Regions from separate parts of the Enterobacter quasiroggenkampii genome, predicted to be linked through region 1. Evidence: predicted binding sites of a transcription regulator. Region 1 holds the regulator's gene; the other holds the start of a gene.
What was found. Region 1 encodes LexA, which represses DNA repair genes until DNA is damaged. Its sites were predicted from a motif close to TNCTGTATGTACATACAGNA; they were not measured.
Positions count from the first base shown of each region.

Region 2: V1572_RS11770 (metal-dependent hydrolase) is a predicted target of LexA. The motif match lies at 1,559-1,578, and genes of this name have one in related genera.

Region 1 is NZ_CP143745.1:911,001-914,713, reverse strand. Features, by position in the region: gene dinF (MATE family efflux transporter DinF) at 1-1,327, opposite strand, end outside; gene lexA (transcriptional repressor LexA) at 1,391-1,999, opposite strand; gene V1572_RS04330 (diacylglycerol kinase) at 2,108-2,476, opposite strand; gene plsB (glycerol-3-phosphate 1-O-acyltransferase PlsB) at 2,631-3,713, shown strand, end outside.
Region 2 is NZ_CP143745.1:2,464,132-2,467,844, reverse strand. Features, by position in the region: gene V1572_RS11785 (fructosamine kinase family protein) at 1-98, shown strand, start outside; gene V1572_RS11780 (YniB family protein) at 135-671, opposite strand; gene hxpB (hexitol phosphatase HxpB) at 820-1,491, shown strand; gene V1572_RS11770 (metal-dependent hydrolase) at 1,593-2,183, shown strand; gene V1572_RS11765 (L-cystine transporter) at 2,311-3,702, shown strand.

The sequences.
Region 1 (3,713 bases):
CGGAGCGTGGGGGAAACCAGGTATTGTTTTGCCAGTGTCGATGCCAGATAAACGCCAGCGACAACCCGCGCAGTGAGAGGAAGACGGCCAGGGCCAGCCACAAACCATGATTCCCCAGCCAGGGGAGCGTCAGCAGCGTCAGGCCAAACCCGGCCGCCGCGACGGCCATGCTGTTACGCATTTCGGCCCCGCGCGTCGCACCAATAAACATGCCGTCCAGCAGATAACACCAGACGCCAACCACCGGTAAAACGACTTGCCAGATGAGATAGTGGCTCGCCAGCTCGCGTAGCGCAGGGAGAGAGGTAAGCAATGCAACGATCTGCTCACCAAAGCAGGCGTAAACCAGGCCAAATGCCAGCGCCACCAGTCCCGACTGACGGCAGGCTGCCCGCCAGACATCCCGTAGCTGCCCGCTTTCGCGCGCCCCGTACGCCTGCCCGGAATGCGCTTCAACCGCATAGGCAAAACCGTCCAGCGCGTAGGCGGTAAATGTCAGCAACGTCATCAATACTGCGTTGACCGCGACGATGTCTGGCCCCAGTCGAGCCCCGAAAACCGTCAGTGCCCCGAAGCAAAGCTGGAGAAGAAGCGAGCGCAGCATGATGTCACGGTTGAGGGCCAGCAGCTTACGGATATTGCCGCGCCATGCGGTTTTGAGCAGCGCCAGGGAGATCCCGCGCATGGCCAGTACCCGCCAGACCATCCACAAGCCAATGATAAAGGTCCCGTATTCGGCAATCGCCGTCGCCAGCGCCGCACCCCGCACGTTCATATGCAGACCCATGACCAGCCAGACATCCAAAACGATATTGAGCAGGTTACCCACCACCAGCAAAATCACGGGCGCACGGGCGTACTGCACGCCCAGTAGCCACCCCAGCAGAACCAGGTTAGCCAGCGATGCGGGCGCGCTGAGCCAGCGGATTTCAAGGAAACGTCGCGCCTGCTCTAATACCGCCTCGCTGCCGCCAACAATATGAAGCGCAAGATCGATCAGGGGTGCCCGCAATAAAACGATGAACGCACCCGCGCCAAGCGCGAGGATCAGCGGCTGCACCAGCGCGCGCGCCAGACGCAGCGGATCTTTCGCGCCATAAGCCTGTGCGGTAAGACCGGTAGTGCTCATGCGCAAAAAGAGCAGCAGCATAAACAGGAAGCTGGTTGCCGTCGCGCCAATCGCCACGCCGCCAAGATAAACCGGTGAATCAAGATGGCCTATAACGGCAGTATCGACCAGTCCCAGCAAGGGCACGGTAATATTGGAGAAAATCATCGGCAGAGCAAGACGCCACAATGCCTTATCGGATGCCGTCAGCAGTGACATGAAAGATACCGGGAGTGGGGAATGAATCAGGCTACAGCGGTGCCATAGCCTGTGAGGAAGAGGTTACAGCCATTCACCGTTGCGAATCACCCCGACCGCCAGTCCTTCGATAGAGAAGTTCTGTTCGCGGAGATCGACCACAATGGGTGAAAACTCGCTGTTTTCAGGCAGCAACTGTACGCTGTTACCCTGTTTTTTCAGACGCTTAACGGTCACTTCGTCATCAATGCGCGCCACCACCACCTGGCCGTTTCGCACATCCTGTGTTTTATGCACCGCAAGCAGATCGCCATCAAGAATACCGATGTCTTTCATCGACATGCCGCTGACGCGCAGCAGGAAGTCAGCGCTCGGTTTGAACATGCCAGGATCGACCTGGTAGTGACCTTCAATATGCTGCTGAGCCAGTAAAGGCTCACCGGCAGCAACACGCCCTATCAGCGGAATGCCCGTCTCTTCTTCCACCAGCAGGCGGATACCCCGTGACGCGCCCGAGACAATCTCAATCACGCCCTTACGCGCCAGCGCTTTCAGGTGTTCTTCGGCAGCATTTGGAGAACGGAAACCCAGACGCTGCGCGATTTCCGCACGCGTGGGTGGCATACCCGTCTGGCCGATATGATCCCGGATGAGATCAAACACCTCTTGCTGCCTGGTCGTTAACGCTTTCATTCCGCCCCCTGGGTGTATATACAGTTATGCTGTGAGTATATACAGTCAAAGGCGATTTTGGAACCAAAAACTGCACAAAAAACCAGGGACTTAATTATTCCTCGAGGCTCATCGGAAATGTGACCAAAGCAGCGTGACCCAGGTGATAACGGCAGTGATAATCGCCAGCAACACGGCAGCAGAGCCCATGTCTTTTGCACGGCCAGAAAGCTCATGGAAATCGGAACCAATGCGATCCACAACGGCCTCAATAGCGCTATTAAGAATTTCCACTATCATCACCAGAAGAACGGAACCGATAAGCAGTACGCGGGTAATCGCATCAACATCAAGGAAACAGGCGACGATCACCGCGATGATAGCGGCGACGCCCTCCTGGCGAAAGGCGGCTTCGTTGACCCATGCGGCACGGAAACCTTTCCATGAATAGCCGGCGGCTTTGATGATACGTGTTAACCCAGTGGTATTATTGGCCATTAAAAGAACCTTTTTTAAAAAAGAGCGTCAGTAACAGGAGCCGTAGCGCGTTTCGCTACAGCCTGAAGTATGACGGGTAACAACAGAAATTTTGCGCGCTTTCTGTTATCCTTGCGCCGCAATTGCATTATTAACCAGAGGCTTTACATCGTTTATGTCCGGCTGGCCACGAATTTACTACAAATTACTTAATTTACCATTAAGCATCCTGGTAAAAAGCAAGTCTATCCCAGCAGAACCCGCGCTGGAATTGGGGCTCGATACGTCACGCCCCATTATGTACGTTTTGCCTTATAACTCGAAGGCTGACTTACTGACGCTTCGCGCCCAATGTCTGGCGCATGACTTACCTGACCCGCTTGAACCGCTGGAAGTTGACGGTACGCTGCTGCCGCGCTACGTGTTCATTCACGGTGGACCGCGCGTGTTTACCTATTACACGCCAAAAGAAGAGTCCATCAAGCTGTTCCATGACTATCTCGACCTGCACCGCAGCAATCCCGATCTGGATGTGCAGATGGTGCCGGTATCGGTGATGTTTGGTCGTCGTCCGGGCCGTGAAAAAGGCGAAGAGAATCCGCCGCTGCGCATGCTTAACGGCATCCAGAAGTTCTTCGCGGTCTCCTGGCTGGGACGCGACAGCTTTGTGCGTTTCTCCCCTTCCGTTTCGCTGCGTCGCATGGCGGACGAGCACGGCACCGACAAGATCATCGCGCAAAAACTGGCGCGCGTGGCGCGTATGCACTTCGCCCGTCAGCGCCTGGCTGCCGTAGGACCACGCCTCCCGGCTCGTCAGGATCTGTTCAACAAGCTGTTGGCCTCCAAAGCGATTGCCCGCGCCGTTGAAGATGAAGCGCGCAGCAAGAAAATTTCGCATGAGAAAGCCCAGCAGAACGCCATTGCGCTGATGGAAGAGATTGCAGCGAACTTCTCTTACGAGATGATTCGCCTTTCTGACCGTATTCTCGGCTTTACGTGGAACCGCCTCTATCAGGGCATTAACGTCCATAACGCCGAGCGCGTGCGTCAGCTGGCGCATGATGGCCATGAGATTGTCTATGTCCCCTGCCACCGCAGCCACATGGACTACCTGCTCCTTTCCTACGTGCTCTATCATCAGGGGCTGGTACCACCGCACATCGCAGCCGGTATCAACCTGAACTTCTGGCCAGCAGGTCCGATTTTCCGCCGCCTGGGCGCGTTCTTTATTCGTCGTACCTTCAAGGGCAACAAGCTC
Region 2 (3,713 bases), 1.6 Mb from region 1:
TGTACCAGCTTTATACGCTGATGAACCGCGCCATACTTTTTGGTGGGGAGCACCTGGTTAACGCACAGCGTGCGCTTGAGCGCATGCTTGCCGCCTGAGACGCGAACGGGTGGCCTTGCCGCCACCCGTATCGGTTACAGAAAACCGAGCAGTGAGAAGAAGAAGTATCCTGCCACAATGATCATCACGGGAAGGATATAGAGCGGGAAGATTTGCAGGAAAATAGTGTGGCGCGGCACAACAATGCGGGATTCAATCTGCTCCCGGCTCATGCCTTCCGGGCCTTTGGCCTGCTCCAGAATGAGCTGGTCCTCAACGCCCTCGCGTAAAAAGCGCGTCTGACGGCTCATTCGCGCGCCAGAGGCCTGCAGCGCCAGCGCAACAAAGATCAGGGCGTATATCACCCAAAAGCCGATATTCAGCTGATGGTGAAAATCCGGGGTGGGTGAGTTAAACCAGAAGACATTCAAAAATGGCGTATTGAAACGCATCATCTCAATCATCACATGCGCAAAATCAAGCATAACCGCATTGATACCCGGCTGTTTTTCGCTGTGATCGTACATAAATTTGAGTACAGAAATCAGCGTAGAAATGACGGCAGGAATAAAAATCACCCAGCCAGCAATACGTTTTAAGACCGCAATGCGTCCAGCTTGTTGATACGTCATCAGTTCCTCTTCATAAAGACGCGTTATTTGTGCCTTAGTCTACCTGCTGGTCATCAATTTCGCCCGCTCTTTAAAAGCAATATGCTAAATTGCAGAGTGTGCTTAGCACTTATCGTCTGTCGAACACCCTGGATAAGGAGACGTTGTGATGTCGACACCGCGCCAAATTCTTGCCGCAATTTTTGACATGGATGGATTACTGATCGATTCCGAACCGTTGTGGGATCGCGCTGAACTGGACGTCATGGCCAGCCTGGGCGTGGATATCAGCCGCCGTAATGAACTTCCCGATACGCTGGGCCTGCGCATCGATATGGTGGTTGACCTGTGGTATGCCCAACAGCCGTGGGCTGGACCAGGTCGTGATGAAGTGACCGCGCGCATTATCAGCCGCGCCATTTCGCTGGTAGAAGAGAGCAAGCCGCTGCTGCCCGGCGTTCGTGAGGCAGTCGCGCTGTGTAAAGCCCAGGGGCTGAAGGTCGGCCTGGCCTCGGCGTCACCGCTGCATATGCTGGAAAAAGTGCTCATCATGTTTGAACTGCGCGACAGTTTCGACGCGCTTGCCTCCGCTGAGAAACTGCCTTACAGCAAGCCGCACCCGCAGGTCTATCTGGACTGTGCCGCTAAGCTCGGCCTGGATCCCCTCAACTGCGTTGCGCTGGAAGATTCCGTTAACGGCATGGTGGCCTCTAAAGCCGCGCGGATGCGCTCCATTGTGGTGCCTGCGGAAGAAGGCCGCCACGATCCCCGGTTCGCGCTTGCCGATGTGAAGCTACATTCACTGGCAGAACTGACGGCGCGCCACCTGCAGGGCGGTTAACGCCCTCCTCCGGTTTGTGACAAACAGTTACACCGTCACCTCTTCCGCCTACTGTATAAAAACCCTATACTGTATGAATTGACAGTTTTGTGGGTTTTATCATGACGGCGGAAGGCCACCTGCTTTTTTCTATCGCGTGCGCAGTATTTGCCAAAAACGCTGAACTCACCCCCGTGCTGGCACAGGGGGACTGGTGGCATATCGTCCCTTCCGCCGTATTGACCTGTCTGCTGCCCGACATCGACCATCCCAAGTCGTTCCTCGGACAGCGCCTGAAGTGGGTATCGAAACCCATCGCCCGCGCGTTCGGCCACCGGGGGTTTACGCACAGCTTGCTGGCCGTGTTTGGCCTGCTGACGCTTTTCTATTTAAAAGTGCCCGAAAGCTGGATCGTCCCCGGTGATGCCATTCAGGGAATGGTGCTGGGATATTTAAGCCATATTCTGGCCGATATGCTGACGCCCGCGGGCGTACCGCTGCTGTGGCCCTGCCGCTGGCGCTTCCGTTTTCCCATCCTGGCACCGCAGAAAGGGAACCAGCTGGAGCGCGTCTTGTGCATGGCGCTGTTTGCTTACGCCGTCTGGATGCCGCAAACGTTGCCCGAAAACAGTGCAGTCCGCTGGTCTTCCCAGATGATTAATTCGCTGCAATTTCAGTTCAATCGCTTTATTCATCACCAGATTGAACAGTAAACCAACAAAATTATCCCATTTGTCATAACCCATTCCATTTGGATATAAGCGCTACATCACACTTCTGCTAACCTTCCGCCAACAGGATCGGTAAAAACCGACCCGATAATAAATCAGGAGAACGGGGATGAATTTTCCACTCATCGCGAACGTCGTTGTGTTCGCTGTATTGCTATTGCTTCTCGCGCAGGCGCGCCACAAACAGTGGAGCCTGGCGAAAAAGGTGCTGGTTGGTCTGGCCATGGGTGTCGTATTTGGTCTGGCATTACAGGCAATTTATGGCTCCGATAATCCAGTTCTGAAAGATTCCATTCAGTGGTTCAACATTGTCGGTAACGGCTATGTCCAGCTGCTGCAGATGATCGTTATGCCGCTGGTCTTCGCCTCTATTCTGAGCGCCGTTGCCCGCCTGCATAACGCGACCCAGTTGGGAAAAATCAGTTTCCTGACCATCGGCACGCTGCTGTTCACCACGCTGATTGCCGCGCTGGTGGGTGTGCTGGTCACTAACCTGTTTGGCCTGACTGCAGAAGGTCTGGTTCAGGGTACCGCTGAAACGGCGCGTCTGACCGCGATTCAGACCAACTACGTTGGGAAAGTGGCTGACCTGACCGTGCCGCAGATGGTGCTCTCCTTCATTCCGAAGAACCCGTTTGCTGACCTGACCGGTGCGAGCCCAACCTCAATCATCAGCGTGGTTATTTTCGCCGCGTTCCTGGGCGTAGCGGCGCTGAAGTTGCTGAAAGACGATGCGCCAAAAGGCGAACGCGTGCTGACCGCAATTGACACCCTGCAAAGCTGGGTGATGAAGCTGGTCCGTCTGGTCATGCAGCTCACCCCTTACGGCGTGCTGGCGCTGATGACCAAAGTGGTTGCCGGCTCTAACCTGCAGGACATCATTAAGCTGGGCAGCTTCGTTGTCGCCTCTTACCTGGGCCTTGGCATTATGTTTGTGGTGCACGGCATCCTGCTGGGCGTGAACGGCGTCAGCCCGCTGAAGTACTTCCGTAAGGTCTGGCCGGTACTGACCTTTGCCTTCACCAGCCGTTCCAGCGCCGCGTCTATCCCGCTGAACGTTGAAGCGCAAACCCGTCGTCTGGGCGTGCCTGAATCTATCGCCAGCTTCTCTGCCTCCTTTGGTGCCACCATCGGTCAGAACGGCTGTGCGGGTCTGTACCCGGCGATGCTGGCGGTAATGGTTGCTCCTACAGTCGGCATCAACCCGCTGGATCCGGTCTGGATCGCCACGCTGGTCGGGATTGTCACCGTAAGCTCCGCAGGCGTTGCGGGTGTTGGCGGCGGTGCAACCTTCGCCGCGCTGATTGTGCTGCCTGCGCTGGGTCTGCCCGTGACGCTGGTCGCCCTGCTGATCTCCGTTGAGCCGCTGATCGACATGGGTCGTACAGCGCTGAACGTGAGCGGCTCCATGACCGCCGGTACGCTGACCAGCCAGTGGCTGAAGCAGACCGACAAAGCGATTCTGGAAAGTGAAGACGACGCCGAGCTGGCGCACCGCTAAACACGTTAGAA